DNA from 2 places in the Paenibacillus sp. JNUCC 34 genome. Region 2 is predicted to be linked to the other one. Evidence: predicted binding sites of a transcription regulator. Region 2 holds the regulator's gene; the other holds the start of a gene.
The links. Region 2 encodes Rex, which represses fermentation and respiration genes when NADH is low (regulators of the CRP and FNR family bind a similar motif). Its sites were predicted from a motif close to TTGTGAAATATTTCACAA; they were not measured.
Positions count from the first base shown of each region.

Region 1: a site for Rex is predicted at 6,279-6,296, ahead of pflB (formate C-acetyltransferase). Genes of this name have one in related genera too.

Region 1 covers NZ_CM177770.1:3,878,831-3,887,100, forward strand. Annotated here, with positions in the region: gene AC2TF5_RS18240 (carbohydrate ABC transporter permease) at 1-616, opposite strand, end outside; gene AC2TF5_RS18245 (carbohydrate ABC transporter permease) at 616-1,500, opposite strand; gene AC2TF5_RS18250 (ABC transporter substrate-binding protein) at 1,594-2,958, opposite strand; gene pflA (pyruvate formate-lyase-activating protein) at 3,156-3,896, opposite strand; gene pflB (formate C-acetyltransferase) at 3,937-6,198, opposite strand; gene adhE (bifunctional acetaldehyde-CoA/alcohol dehydrogenase) at 6,469-8,270, opposite strand, start outside.
Region 2 covers NZ_CM177770.1:3,716,753-3,725,022, forward strand. Annotated here, with positions in the region: gene AC2TF5_RS17345 (3-hydroxyacyl-CoA dehydrogenase family protein) at 1-431, opposite strand, end outside; gene AC2TF5_RS17350 (AAA family ATPase) at 567-2,069, opposite strand; gene AC2TF5_RS17355 (hypothetical protein) at 2,062-2,595, opposite strand; gene AC2TF5_RS17360 (cell wall elongation regulator TseB-like domain-containing protein) at 2,842-3,360, opposite strand; gene AC2TF5_RS17365 (amidohydrolase) at 3,389-4,690, opposite strand; gene AC2TF5_RS17370 (redox-sensing transcriptional repressor Rex) at 4,677-5,330, opposite strand; gene dinG (ATP-dependent DNA helicase DinG) at 5,376-8,240, opposite strand.

The DNA.
Region 1 (8,270 bases), 160 kb from region 2:
AATTGCCGAGGAAGTTAATAATGAACACCGTAACGATGGCCGGAACAGTTAGAGGTAATATAATTTTAGCAAACAAACCCCCTGACCTCAATCCATCAATCACAGCAGCTTCTTCAATTTCTCCCGGAATGGAACGCATGAATGCCGCGAGAATAATGACAGAGAATGGTATGGCATTGGCGACATAAGGCAGAATGAGTGCCATATGGGTGTTCAGAATATCCAATTTTTTCATTATGCCATAAATCGGCAGCAGCAGTGAATTATTTGGAATGAGCATACCAATCAGAATGAGCTGAAAAATAACAGCGCTGATGCGGTTATATCTCATTCGCGTGACCGCAAAGGCCAGCATTGCAGCAAACAGAATCGATAAACAAGCGGACAGTATTCCAATATACAAGCTGTTTAAGAAATAGGTGCTTATTTTGGCGTTCACCCATGCATTCACATAGTTGTCTAGCATAAATGTTTCTGGTAATCCGAACGGATTTGAAGCGATCGCCTGATTATCTGTCTTAACTGAAGAAAAAAGAACGAACAGAAAAGGATATAATATGACGAGCATGTAAGCCATTAGAAAAATGTGCGGGATCAATTTTTTGACTGGTCTCATCAGTATTCAATCCTTTCATTTCGTCTTGCAATCAGAAGTTGGTAAGCGACGGTTACGATAATAGTAAATATAAAGATCAATACGGCAATGGTATTACCGAAGCCATGCTGGAAGCTCGTAATCGCATAACGGATCATATAAGTTGCCATGACATCTGTAGAACCCGCAGGACCGCCTTTGGTCATGACGAGTACGATATCCGCCGCTTTCATAGCCCCTGCGATCGACAGCATGATGACAACGGAAATAATCGGCATGATGAGCGGAAGCGTAATTTTACGGGCCCGCTGAAATCCGGTTGCACCATCGATCGCAGCAGCCTCATCCAATTCTTTAGGTATGGAAATAATCGCGGCAAGCACCATAACGATATAAAATCCGGTCCACTGCCAAGCGTTAGTTATCAAAATCGAGATCATAGCCCATTTCTTCTCGGACAGCCAGTAGATCGGTTCTACACCAAACAATCCCAAAATTTCATTCATTAAACCGAAATCCGGATTGTAAATGAACCCCCACAGAATACCGATTACGGCGGTGGACATGATAGATGGAGCAAAAACTGCTGTTTTGTATAGCCCCTTCAGCTTTTTAACATTGGCGATAAGCAGTGAAAAGAAAATAATAACTGGAACTTGGATAAAGCATGAAAACAAAATAAAATACAGATTGTTTCTAACCGATTTCCAAAATGCATCGTCTTCAAAAGCTTTGGTATAATTATCAAAACCGATATACTTAACGTCCTTGGATATCCCATTCCAGCTCGTAAAACTGTTATCAATCGCTGTGTAGATAGGGTAAATAAAAAAGGCTAAGAACAGTATGAATGCCGGCAGAACAAACAGGATGTAAATCAGAGGGTTTCTCAGCGCTTTGTTCATAGTAACCTCCGTAGTCTGTGTCTAATGTTTAGAGGAAAAGGCACCCCCATGTTTCAAGCGGGTGGCGCCCTTATCTTCTAAACTTTGGTATATCTATTCTCCTTCGGACTCATTAGCCGAATCTTGAGCCGCCTGCACGTTCTTAAGCATTTGCTCAGCATCAATCTCTCCACCGATAACCTGCTGAATTCCAAGGCTTATTGCTGTATTCACGCTTGCTTGAACCAAAGCATCAAATGCAGGGAAGGATTTGTCGATTTCGTTGACCGACTTGAAAATATCCTGCATAATCGCATCATCGGAAGTGGAGTTCATCGTTGCAACATCCATCTTCATGGCTGGCAGTACGCCATCTTCCTTCAAACCACGAAGCTGCATTTCGTCAGTCCACATATTTTTGATGAATTCTTTAACTGCTGCCATCTTTCTTGGATCCTCTTGAATTGAAGCAGAGAAGCCATATCCATTGTTCGCATCCAGCATAGTAATAACGGGATCTCCCTCATTCACTGGAGGCAAGTTGAAGAATCCGATCTTACCCACCATATCGCCAGCTTGTACCGGGTCTCTAAATACGCTATTTGCCCAAGAACCATCCATCATCATGATCGCTTCACCAGAAATAATCTGGTTTCTCATGTCCGCATATTCAAATCCAAGCTCGCCTTTCTTGTAGTACCCTTTCTGAACCCATTCCTGATGCTTCTTCACGCCTTCAACAACCTTAGGATCTGTCCATTTGCTCTCGCCTGTCTTAAAACCATATGTAATTTCAGGTCCTGCATAATAAGACCACAGATTATTGGTTGTCATTAATGGTATCCAAGCATCTTTAGATGACTGTGCAAAAGGGATTTTGCCGTCAGCTTTAATCTTTTCTGCGATGCTCTCGAGTTCAGTAAGCGATTTAGGAACCGTTAACCCTTTTTGATCAAAATATTCTTTATTGTAGAAGATCCCCTCAATTGAAGCACCGATTGGCAAACCATAAACTTTACCTTCGCGAGTAAATGGATCAAGGGTCGTAACGGTCGTAAATTTATCTTTGATACCGAGTTCCTCAATGATTGGAGTAATATCCAGCATCAAACCTTCTTTAGCATAGACACCTGCATCGGGGCTGCCAAACACATCAAAAATTTCTGGTGGTTTCCCGGAAGCCATCTCGCCTCTCAGCTTCTCTTTTCGGTTTACCTCAGAGTCAACAGCATCCAGGTTAATCTTAAGTCCGGGAACAGCTTCTTCCGTCTTTTTCACCACATCCTGAAGCAAGGCCAATCTGAATTTCTTAGAATCACCGACTTGGGTATGACGAATCGTCATTTCAAACGGTTCATTGTTAGCTTCCGGCGTTCCATCGCTGCCTTTAGCCGGTTTTTTGTCTGAACCGCAACCAGACACAATAGCTGAAGTGACCAGAAGCAGTGACATCATCAATGCAAGGCTCTTTTTCTTCATGATTTGTTTTGACCCTCCCAAAAATTTATTTGTGTGTATACATTCATTATAGAAAGCGATTTCATTTCTAGTAAGATCGATAATTATCTTAATGAGGGATAAAATCCTCTAATAAAATACAAAAACCTTGCCGTAAATGGCAAGGTTTTTGTCATATAAGATAATATTTCATGTATTGATGTGAGATTATTTATCGCTTATGATACAGGCTGCGTCTGTCTTCTGCCTTCCTCAATCAACCGGTATGCACGGGCCACTTCCTCTTCTGTCGGAGATGGTACGCCTTCCAGTGGATAAGCTTTACCCAAAGCTTCCCATTTATACACACCCATCTGATGGTATGGAAGAATTTCAAATTTCTCTACACCATTTAAAGTGCCGATGAAACGTCCAAGTTCAAGCAAATCTTCTTCCTGCTCATGAATTCCAGGCACATATACGTGTCTGATCCACATTTTACGGCCATTATCAGAAAGCCACCGAGCCATCTTCAACGTACGCTCATTCGATTTACCCGTCAGCTCGATATGCTTCTCATCGTTGATGTGTTTCAGATCGAGCAGTACCAGATCGGTATTCTCGAGCAGTTCACGAATCTTCTCCGGTTCATTGTATCCATTGCTATCTAGTGTCGTGTGAAGGTTCCAGCGGCGCTTCGCTTCCTTGAAAACCTGGTTGACGAACGGGTACTGCAGGGTAGGCTCTCCGCCTGATACGGTGAGTCCGCCACCGGATGAACGATAGTATTGAAGGTAGGGTTCAATTTCAGAGAGTGCCTCATCCACCGACATTTCCTTTCCCTCATTCAAGCCCCATGTATCCGGGTTATGACAGTACTGGCATTTTAACAAGCATCCTTGCATAAAGAGCACAAAGCGGATACCCGGACCGTCCACCGTTCCGAACGTTTCTAGGGAATGCACATGGCCTTTTAACATATATGTCATCCTTTCTGTATCCGCTTCGGTCTAAACAAAGTTACATCGAACCGTGGAAAGTACGGTTGATAACATCGAGCTGTTGTTCACGAGTCAGTTTAATGAAGTTTACAGCATAACCCGATACACGGATCGTTAATTGTGGATAATTTTCCGGATGCTCCATAGCGTCCATCAATTGCTCACGATCAAATACGTTAACGTTCAAATGGTGAGCTTTGCTGCCAAAGTAACCATCCATCATGGCTACCAGGTTAGTCTCACGGATATCCGCTTCTTTACCGAGTGCTTTTGGCACGATCGAGAAAGTGTTCGAGATACCGTCCAGGCTGTCTTCATAAGGCAGTTTTGCTACCGAACTCAAGGAAGCAAGCGCACCTTTTTTGTCGCGTCCATGCATTGGGTTAGCGCCTGGTGCAAACGGCTCTCCCGCTTTACGTCCATCTGGAGTAGTACCGGTCTTCTTACCGTATACCACGTTCGAAGTAATTGTCAGTACGGACTGCGTTGGCAGTGCGTCGCGGTAAGCTTTATGTTTACGGATCATACCCATGAAAGTCTCAACCAGTTCAACAGCGATGCTGTCAACACGATCGTCGTTATTTCCGTAGCAAGGGAAGTCGCCCTCGATTTCAAAATCAACAGCGATGCCATTCTCATTGCGGACCGGCTTAACTTTAGCATATTTAATGGCACTCAAGGAGTCAGCAGCTACCGACAATCCAGCGATACCACATGCCATCGTGCGCAGGATATCACGGTCATGCAGCGCCATCTCAATACGCTCATAGGAATATTTATCATGCATATAGTGAATCACGTTCAGCGTGTTCATGTACAGCTTCGCGAGCCATTCCATCATCGGCTTGAAGCGTTTCATAACTTCTTCATAGTCAAGGGTCTCTGCAGTAATAGCAGGGAACTCAGGACCAACTTGAACACCGGATTTTTCATCACGGCCGCCGTTGATAGCATACAGGAGCGCTTTAGCCAAGTTTGCACGTGCTCCGAAGAACTGCATTTGTTTACCGATACGCATAGCCGATACGCAGCAAGCAATACCGTAGTCTTCGCCGTAAATCGGACGCATCAGATCATCGTTTTCGTATTGGATCGAGCTCGTCTCAATGGATACTTTTGCACAGAATTTCTTAAAGCCTTCAGGCAGCTTCTCCGACCACAGTACAGTCAGGTTTGGTTCAGGTGCAGGTCCAAGATTGTAGAGCGTGTGCAGAAAGCGGAAGCTGTTCTTCGTTACACGAGTTTCGCCGTTCATCGACATACCGCCAATGGATTCTGTTACCCAAGTTGGGTCACCGCTGAACAGATCATTGTAATCTGGTGTACGCAGGAACTTAACGATACGAAGCTTCATTACAAAATGGTCAACCAGTTCTTGTGCTGTTTCTTCGGTCAATGTGCCTTCAGCCAGATCACGCTGGATGTAAACATCCAAGAATGAAGATACACGTCCGAGGGACATCGCTGCACCGTTCTGTTCTTTAATAGCTGCCAAGTAACCGAAATACAGCCACTGGAATGCTTCTTTTGCTGTTGCTGCCGGTTTAGAAAGATCAAAGCCGTGCATTTCTGCCATTTGTTTCAGTTCTTTCAAAGCACGAATTTGCTCTGACAGTTCCTCACGAAGACGAATCACATTCTCGTCAATCACATCAACTTCGAGACTGTCCAGCTCTTTCATTTTATCTTTAATTAAGAAATCAATACCGTATAGTGAAATCCGACGATAGTCGCCGATAATGCGTCCACGTCCGTATGCATCTGGGAGACCCGTAATGATACCGGCTCTACGTGCAGCACGCATCTCGGAAGTGTAGGCGTCAAATACCCCTTGGTTATGGGTTTTACGAATGTTTGTGAACATATCTACGATGCCTTGCGGAAGTTCAAATCCATAAGCGTTACAAGCATCGATCATCATCTTAATGCCGCCGAACGGCTGAATGGAACGTTTGAATGGCTCATCGGTTTGTACCCCGACGATCTGTTCTTTGTCTTTATCCAAGTAACCTGGCTGGTGCGAAACGATTGTAGAAGGAGTGTTTACGTCCACATCCAGCACGCCGCCCGCTTCCCGTTCTTTTTTTGTCAGGTCCGATACAATATCCCATAATGCTTTGGTATTCGCTGTAGGACCAACCAGAAAGTCATCAACACCGTAATAAGGATCAATATTCAGCGCAATAAATTCGTTAACATCTACTGCTCTGTTCCATTTTCCTGTTTTGAACCCTCTCCAACCGGACTGCATGTCTTTAATTTCTTTTTCAATCACCGACATTTTTAAATCCCTCCATGTTCTGTTGTTGAGGCATGAGTTTATAGTATATCTTTCTCATGTCCACCATCCCAGATCAATAAATGTGACACATTTCACAATGTTGGGTGTGAAGCCCCGGCTACATTCCGAGCCGCTGAAACTATAAGAATTATTATCTGAGATTGTTTTTACACTTTAATTGTAGTCCCGTCAACTGAAAACAGCTGTGACAAATATCACAAACGAGGTGATATTTGTCACGCTGATTCACTTACTATTTATCTATCTATATTAGCTGTCAAAACGTCCGTAGAACGCGTTGCGATACACATCTGCGAGCTCAGTTACGAGCGGCAGCTTTGGATTCGCCGTTGTACATTGGTCTTCAAATGCACGGTCCGCCAAGTACTCCACCCGGCTTTCAAAGTCTGCCGGATCAAAGCCGATCTGCTGGAACGATTCCTCGATGCCAAGTTTTTTGTTCAGGTCGCGAATCGCTTTGATCAAACTGTTTACACCTTCTTCAGTTGTGCGAGCCGGCAACCCAAGAATGCGGGCAATCTCTGCATACTTTTCATCTGCTACGAAGTGGGTATATTTAGGCCATGCAGCAAACTTCGTCGGTTTCATGGCATTGTAACGGATGACGTGAGGCAACAGAATCGCATTGGTCCGTCCGTGTGCAGTATGGTATTGACCGCCCCATTTATGAGCAAGGCTGTGGTTAATGCCCAGGAACGCGTTGGCAAAAGCCATACCAGCAAGTGTCGATGCGTTATGCATTTTTTCACGAGCCAGTTTGTCGCCAGTCAGTGCCGACTTCTCAAGGTACTGGAATACAAGCTGAATCGCTTTGATTGCAATACCATCTGTATAGTCATTGGCCATTACGGATACATAAGCCTCAATTGCGTGTGTCAGAACGTCCATACCCGTATCGGCAACTGCTGTTTTAGGCAGGCTGTACACATACTCTGGATCGATAATTGCCACATCTGGAGTCAGCTCATAGTCTGCCAGAGGATACTTCGTATTCCCATGCTCTTTATCGGTGATAACCGTAAATGAAGTTACTTCCGAACCCGTACCCGATGTTGTTGGGATTGCTACGAACTTCGCTTTTTGACCAAGTCTTGGGAATTTGTAAATCCGTTTGCGAATATCCATGAATTTTTGCTTCAGATTGTTGAAATCCGTGTCCGGATATTCATAGAACAGCCACATCCCTTTTGCTGCGTCCATCGGAGATCCACCACCAAGAGCAATAATGCAGTCCGGCTGGAATCTCTTCATCATTTCAGCACCGCGCTGAACTGTAGTTGTTGATGGATCCGGTTCTACTTCAGAGAATACTTCGATGGCAACCGGAACCTGACGCTGACGAAGATAATGCTCAACTCTTTCTACATAGCCAAGCTTCACCATCATAGGGTCAGTAATTATAGCAACACGTGTGATGTCCGGCATTTTGGCAAGGTACTGGGTTGATCCTTTTTCAAAATAAATTTTGTTCGGCACTTTGAACCACTGCATATTCACGGTACGACGGTTCACCCTTTTCACGTTGATGAGATTGACGGCGGTCACGTTCGAAGAAGTAGAGTTACGACCATACGATCCGCAGCCCAAGGTCAACGACGGCAAGTTTGTATTGTAAATGTCACCAATACCACCCTGCGACGAAGGCTGGTTCACGAGTATCCGGCAAGTTTGCATGCGGTCCGAGAACTTATTGATGATTTCTTCGTTATTCGAGTGAATAACTGACGAGTGACCCATACCACCAAAAGCAACGATTTCAGCAGCGCGGTCAATTCCCTGATCTGCTGTCTTCACTTTATAGCAGGCCAGAACCGGGCTGAGCTTTTCAGCTGACAACGGGAACTTCGGTCCCACGCCTTCAATCTCAGCTACCAGGATTTTTGTTCCTTTCGGAACTTCGATCCCGCATGCTTCAGCGATCTTCACTGCAGGCTGTCCGACGATTGCAGGGTTTACCGCGCACTTCTCTGCCACTATTGCACCTGCGGTCAGCTTCGCCGCTTCTTCTTTGTTCACGAAGTAGCAGCCGCTCGCGATCATTTTTTTCTTCA
Region 2 (8,270 bases):
GGATGAATAAAGTGCATACCAATAACCCGCTCAGGGTACATCGTGGAACTTGCAAGCTCCGTCAAGCTAAGCGAGGAGGTGTTACTTGCTAATATAATATTGCTAGGACATACTTGGTCAAGCTGCGCGAACACCTGCTTCTTGGCTTCCAAGTCCTCCGTAATTGTCTCTATCACCATATCGCAGGCACTTAGTTCAGCAAAATGAGTTACTTTTTGAATACGGCCTAGAATAAGTTTCTTCTCCGCTTTCGTAATCCCCCATCTCTCGAGCTGCTTGTCGAGACTTGTCTCAATCATTCCGTATGAATATTCCAGTTTCTCGGGGGTTTTCTCTACCAGCATAACGTCGAGTCCTTTGGCTGCCAGCATTTCGGCAATGCCTTGTCCCATCGTCCCGCCGCCAACGACGCCGATTTTTTTGAAGTACATAGTTGTGCTCCACCCTTTCCTTATCTCTATACTCTATTGTACCCGTCTTTGTTGAAAAATACATTTAGAAAGGCACAAAGTATAATAATATCTTAGCACGACGAAAAAGTAAAAAAAAATAACCAGCATAACAATTTATGCTGGTAAAAGGGTATTTTCACGAAATTGACATCTGAATTGCTCGCCTGATAGTATTTCCTCTCTCATCAGGATATCAAGAGAGTTATCGAATATAGCACGACTTTGTTCTAACAGATGTTTCGTTCGGTTCATTAAGTCTTCCAAAATCAGATTATTCTCTCTCATCAGCTCTTCAGTGGTAACCATATTCATGTTAATAATACCCAAAGATGTCAATCCTGACTTCATCATCGTCTCAACAATATTGAGAGACTGCTCAAAGTCATTACTGGAGCCTGTACTGCGTCCGCCGTAATAAATTTCTTCGGCCGCTGCTCCTCCAAGAGCAATCATGATCTGCTCTTCTAGGAACGATTTGGTGTACAGATATTGCTCCTGCTGAGGGTTGTGGCGGACATAACCGAGCGCTTTCCCCCGCGGACTGAGAGCAACCTGCTTCACACTTCCAGGACGAACACGCTCAGCCATAATGGCATGTCCAAGCTCGTGAATCGCCACTCTCTTTTTCTCCTCGATGTTGGACTCACGGTCAGAACGCTCACCCATCATTACTTTATCGATTGCCATAGACAAGTGCCGCTGAGAGATTAATTCCTCATTTTCACGCATGGTGTAAATGGCAGCTTCATTCATGACACTTTCAAGCTGGGCACCTGAAAAACCGTATGCTTCCTCCGCAATTTTCTCCAAATCAACGTCCGCATCTAGTGGTTTATTACCCGCATGCAGATTTAAGATGTGTGCACGTCCTTTTTTGTCCGGAAGATCGACTTGAATATGGCGGTCAAACCGTCCAGGGCGAAGAAGCGCGCTATCAAGCATCTCTTTCCGGTTCGTTGCTGCGATAACGAGAATACGCGGTGCATCCGTTGTAAAGATACCGTCCATTTCAGTTAACAATTGGTTCAGTGTCTGATCATACTCCCGCTGCTGCCCGCCTTCACGCTTGCCGCCGATCACATCAATCTCATCGATAAAAATAATCGCGCTCTGCTTGTTTTCCTTGGCTGCACGGGTGCGAGCCTCTTTAAACAGGTCCCTGATACGGCCAGCACCGACACCTACATACATTTCAACAAATTCACTGCCCGATGCAGCAGCAAATACCGAGTTTGTGTAATGTGCTGCCGCTTTAGCCATCAGTGTCTTACCTGTCCCCGGAGGCCCTGTCAGCAAAATGCCTTTCAATGGGCGAATTCCGAATTTTTTGATCTCTTCATGACGAATTAGAAAATCAAGCGCCTCACGCAGCTCCTGCTTCGCGTTATCTTGCCCTCCGATTTCTTCAAAGGTCAGCTTTGCCATACTGCCCTTTTTCCGTTTGCGTTCACTACCTGCACCTACAGCTATTCCGCCCTTCATCTTGGCAATAAAGAAAAGAGATCCTACAAGCATAGCTGCAATGAGGATTGGAACAACATTCATACCAATGAATGCAAGGAATACGAACAGCACAGGGATGAAGCCAATCAATACTTCCTTGGACCACTTAGGCATGGTTCCACACCTCCATTTTGCCGGGTTGGCGTGGCAAAATTATGAACTTGCCTGACTTGCCGTCGGATAAACTTACATATACGTTCTGGTCATCAATTTGAGCATTTGCTTTCAAATTAGGTGAGTTTTTTGCCAGTTCATCCAAAGATATCTGTATATCGGTGTACTGCTTGTTATCCATCGCTTGGGCTACTGACAGCATAGCCTTCTCCCACCATTGGTCCAGCTGCTCGGACGAGTGATCTTCCACCTCAAGCTTCAATGTGCGTTTACCGACAACCGACTTGCCTTCCTTGTTTATATGTTCGACTAGACCCCGTAAATTCGTTTCGGGTGCTAAATCAAGCTTAAAAGTGACTGTATCCTGTGTAATATCTATTTGAGAGTTTTTCACTCCATCATACTGTGATACCACATTGGCCAGTGGATTCTGAAGAGCCATTTGTCGATACAGAAACCAACCGCCAAAAAGCACCGATGCCGATATTACGACCGTCAGAACGATAGGAACAATGCGTAATTTCAATGAAGTTTCCTCCTTGTTATATGATGTGTATAATTCGTATATCATATTTGATATAACAATTATGCGTATAGTAACACTACTTTCAACCTGCCTGTGGAATACAAATAAGAGTATATCACATCTTATATACCTTTTTCATTTAAGTCTGTGAAAATATTTAAAACTATTTTATCCAAATTTTACGTAAACGCTTACATAAAATCTTGTTATTTAACACTCCGCCTTTTGATGGAGTGTTAAATTTTGCTATTGATTTGGTAGAATAATGTCTTCACCGATCTGATTTCCATCCTGAAACCGATAAAACCTATATTTCGTCTCATTGTTCAGCTGGTATAACAGTTGCCATGCGTATTCTCCTTCATACATACCTAGAACAAGCCTTTCAATTACCGAACCAGGCAGGTCATTCTTAATCTGATTACGCATTTGAGCTTCCGACATTCCACCGCTCAGAGGTTCGCTGTGTACAGCTTTGGCTCCATCCAGTGGTTTTTTCTCTTCCGTAAACTTCACCCATACGACGATATCCTGGTTTTCCGTATCCTTACCGGTAACAACCCAGTAAATGCTCTCTTTATCCCATACCGATTTATAAGTTTTGTCTTTCTTCATCAAACCGCCATATTGCTGAGCCGCCTTGATAGCCGCGTTCTCTTCCGACCATTTACCAGACATTACATTTGAATAATAAATCTGAATAGACAGCAATATGAGCAGAAAACCGGAAATGCCAAGAAGTATCCACTTCGTTTTTTTCTTCAATCTGCGTTCCTCGCTCCCTTGTTATTCCCTAGAGGGTCAACAGCCGCTCGAACGCACTTTGGGCTTCACGGCGAATCTTTTCTTCATCCAATGTAAGGCAAACTCCGTTTTTGACGACCTGTTTACCATCTACCCAGACATGCTCCACGTCCTTGGCACTAGCTGAATAAACCGCATGCGAGATAAAGTCCGTATGAGGCAGAAAATGTGCCTGATCGGTATTTAACGCGATAAAGTCCGCTTTCATGCCGGGAGCCAACGTCCCAACACCGTCTAAGAATAATGATTTCGCTCCGTATTCTGTTCCCATACGCAGTGCTTCCACAGCAGGAACTGCTGTCGGATCACCACTAACACCCTTATGAATAAGAGCAGCCAGTCTCATTTCCTCAAACATATCCAAATTGTTGTTGCTCGCAGGACCATCCGTTCCCAGTGATACGGTAATTCCCGCTTTAAGCAGCTCCGGTACCCGGGCGACACCGCTTGCCAGCTTCAGGTTGCTTCCCGGATTGTGGGATATCGCTACCTTATGAGCCGCCAAAATCTCAATCTCTTCATCCGTTAAATGAACTGCATGCGCAACAAGCGCCGGACGTGAGAAGACGCCGAGCTTTTGAAGATGGGCTACTGGCCGTACCCCATAATCCCGAACATTCTGCTCGACTTCAGTAACTGTTTCCGACATATGGGTGTGAATCGGCAAGTCCAGATCGTGAGCAATCTGCACAAATTTTTCGATGTAATCCGGAGGACATGTGTAAGGCGCATGCGGCGAAATCATCGTCGTGATACGTCCATCAGCTTTACCGTGCCAGTCCTTAGCAAATGCTGTAGCCTCCCCCAGCTTGTGATTCTGAACATCTGGAGGACACAAACCGATTACACCGCGAGTAAGTACACCACGCATACCGGATTGCTCAGTTACGACTGCTACCTGATCCATATGATCATACATATCAAGGAAGGTCGTTGTACCGCCTTTCAGCATTTCGATCACAGACAGCGAGGTACCCCAATATACATCATCAGCCGTAAACTTCGCTTCCATCGGCCACATTTTCTCCTGAAGCCATACCTGAAGAGCCAGATCATCCCCGTATCCACGAAGAAGCGACATCGCCGTATGACCATGCGTATTCATTAGACCAGGCATGAAAAACAGATATGTGCCGTCGATAATCTCCGTATCTTCCTCAACCTTCGGCTGTTCTTCACCGATATAGGTAATGAGATCGTCTTCGATGACCATATATCCGCGCAGAACCGGCTTTTCATTCTGAAGTACAGCAAAGGTACCGTTTTTAATCATCCATTTACGCTTCGTCATGATCGCCATCTTCCTTTCCGTTATCTAAATAATAAGCCAGACTCTGCAAATCCGTCGTGAAATCAGCTGTATGAATCCGGATGTGCGGAGGAGCTTTCAAGATCGTTGGCGCAAAATTCAGAATCGCTTCAATACCGGATGAGATCAGTTTATCCGCTACATCTTGTGCTTCGACATCAGGAACGGTAATAATCCCGATCCGGATTCCGAACTCCTTAATAGTTGCCGTCAATTCTTCCATCGACTGAACGACTAAATTGTTGATTTTAGTGCCGACTTTTGGAGTATAAGCATCGAATATAGCTACAATCTTCATATTGTCTTTCAAAAAAGCGTTGTAGTTGGACAGAGCGTGTCCAAGATTACCAGCACCCACCAACACTACATTAATCTGCTGGTCCAGCTTAAGAATATGACGGATTTTCTCGATCAAATATGAGACGTCATAACCAATCCCTTTTCTGCCAAAATCGCCAAAATAGGCAAGATCCTTGCGGATTTGCGCCGGGTTTAGGTCGAGCTTCTGTCCAAGCTCCTGTGAGGACACCGTTGCAACCTCACGAAGATGAAGTTCGTTCAGGTAGCGCAAATATACGGGCAGTCTGCGAACCACGGCCTCCGAAATTTTATCCGATTTCATGCATGCTCCCCCTAATCATAAACTCAAAGTAATTATTTTCAATTCTTATTGTATTGCCTCGTCCCCATGAAGCCATTCCGCAATGCGGGGAACCATCTGCTCAGTCCGCATATGTTCCATTTTCGGGCCAGGCAGTGAATATAAAAAGTATTTTCCATAATAAGATTCAATCACACGGGTATCATAAACAATTACAATACCTTTGTCTTGAGCTGTTCGCACAAGACGCCCGAAACCCTGCTTAAAGCGAATAACCGCCTGAGGTACGGATAGTTTCATGAACGGATTTTTCTTTTGCTGCTGCAGTAGCTCGCTCTTCGCTTCAACAAGGGGATGGTTCGGCGGTTGAAACGGTAGCCTTACGATAGCCAGGCATGTCAACGCCTCACCCGGAATATCGACCCCTTCCCAGAATGAGCTTGTCCCAAGCAGCACCGATGCGCCGCTGTCCTGAAACCTTCGGATCAGCTTGGTTCGGCTTGATCCATCCATCCCTTGTCCGAGTACGGATATATCACTGGATGACAGAACTTCCTTAAGCGGATCATACACCTGGCGCAGCATACGGTACGAGGTAAACAATACCAGCATCCGTCCATGAGTCGCCTTAGCGGCATCTGCAAGTGATTGAACGAGTGTACTCACAAAGTTCTGATCCCCCACGGACCCCTTAACACTTGGGAAATCCCTTGGAATTAATAACAGTGCCTGCTCACGGTAATTAAACGGTGACGGAAGCTGCACGGTATTCAGCTGTCCCTGATCTGAAGCATCCTGCAGCCCAAGATTATCGATCATATACTGAAACGATTTATCTACAGATAGAGTTGCAGAAGTGAGGATGATACTACTTTTTTTATCGAAGAACAGCTCTTTCAACTGCGCGCTCACATCAACTGGCACGGCAAACATCTGCAGCGATTTACTACGGAAATTACCGTTCGCCTCCATCCAATAGACCACGCCTTCATCGTTCAGAGTCATGAAAAATTTCAGATTCTCCCGGTGCGCAGCCAAGTCCTTAAAGAGGCCATTAATATCGGTAATCAAACTGTCTGCACCATAATCATTCAGTTCTTCCCGAACCTCAGATGTTAGCATGTCTCCTTTGCGAACGACGTCTCCCAAGGTGACGTGAATCTGATTCTCTAACTCCGTCAAGCTTTCCCAGTCTTTTGGCTTCTTGGTTGGTGACAGTCGGAGTGTAAATTGTCCTGCATCCCCCGCAGAAGCATCTCCGCGTTCAGGAAGAAGTCCGAACAGAAGGTCGTTAAGCCGGTCCCAGCTCTCCTTGACAGTAATTAGATCAGGGTATAGCCGATCAATGACGCCCGTCCATTCCCCCGCCTTTTCGTGCGCCGACGTTTGAAGCAGTTGACGGAGTGCTGGCAACTGTCCATTGCGGCTATCCTTATAGAGACGTGTAAGGGTGTGTACCACCGTAAAATATTTCATATGGAGCCCGAGATGTTTACCCGCCACATCTTCCAAGTGATGAGCCTCGTCAATGACCAACCGCTCATACGACGGCAGTAGCTGATGATTTGCTTTTACATCGGTAAACAATTTGGAATGGTTCGTAATAACCACATCCGCAATACCCGCTTCATGCTTCGCACGGTGGTAGAAACACTTTCGGAACCATGGGCAAGCCCGTCCCAAACAAGAATCAGAATCGCTAGATACACTTTCCCAGAAGTCCCCACCACGACCACCAAGGTTCAGTTCCTCATCATCTCCGGTTTCAGTCTGGGTCAGCCATATGATCATTTGGGCTGCAATGATAATATCCTCTTTAGGTGTGTTGAAATCTCTTCTATTTATTTTATGTTCAAATTTTCTCAAACACAAATAATGCTGTCTCCCTTTGAAGACGGCGGCTTTAAATGGAAACGGGACTACCTTGGTGAGTAGCGGGATATCCCGTTCACGAAGCTGTTCCTGAAGGTTGATTGTATGCGTGCTAACCATTACCTTCTGCTCCTGTTTTACACTTTGGTATATGGAAGGAAGCAAATATCCAAGTGATTTCCCCGTACCGGTTCCAGCCTCAATCAGGAGATGCTTATCATCATCTAGTGCCTTCATGACTTCCTCAAACATAATGTCCTGAGCGTCCCGACTTTCATATTGAGGAAGTGTCTCACGTAAATTATTACGTACCTGGTTCATATACTGCTCAAAGGATAGCTCGGCTAGCGGATTATCCTCTTCCTCATCTCGCGCAGGTGCCATATCGGTCCAGTCCTCGATCGCCAGAGCAAATTGACGGAAATACGTGTAGTTGTCTGGATCCTGAATGGCCTGATTTTCCTTATCAGCCCGCATTCCATCGAAGAACCAGCTCAAATCACTGTCCTCATCCGCAAAAAGGTCGCTCAAACGCTGTATCGTAAGCAGTGGAAGCTGATCAAGCTCTTCCAGACATTTCAGAAGCACATAGGCGGTAGCAAGCGCATCGCTGTCCGCTTGGTGCGGACGGTCATGCTCTAAGCCGAAATAAGACGACACCATCCCCAGCTGATACGATGTCAGTGATGGAAAGCATATTTTCAAAAAATGTATCGTATCGAGTATCCGCCCGCTGAAAGGTAAATAACCACAACGGTCGAGTGCATTTTGCAAAAAATTAAAATCAAAGGCTACATTATGCCCCACAAGTACAACATCGTCGAGCATAGGTACCAGTTCCATCATCATCTCCTCAAGGGAAGGTGCAACAGCTACATCTTGATCCGAAATACCTGTCAAACCTGTAATAAACGGTGGAATCGGAATCCCGGGATTGACATAAGAGCCGTACACTCGGGAAATGCTGCGATCTTCATCGATGATGGCCAGCCCCACTTGAATGATTTCATCGGCTGACTGGTTGCCCGTAGTTTCAAAATCCAATACGGCAAATTTCATGTTCGTATAAATCCCTTTCATTCCAGTCTA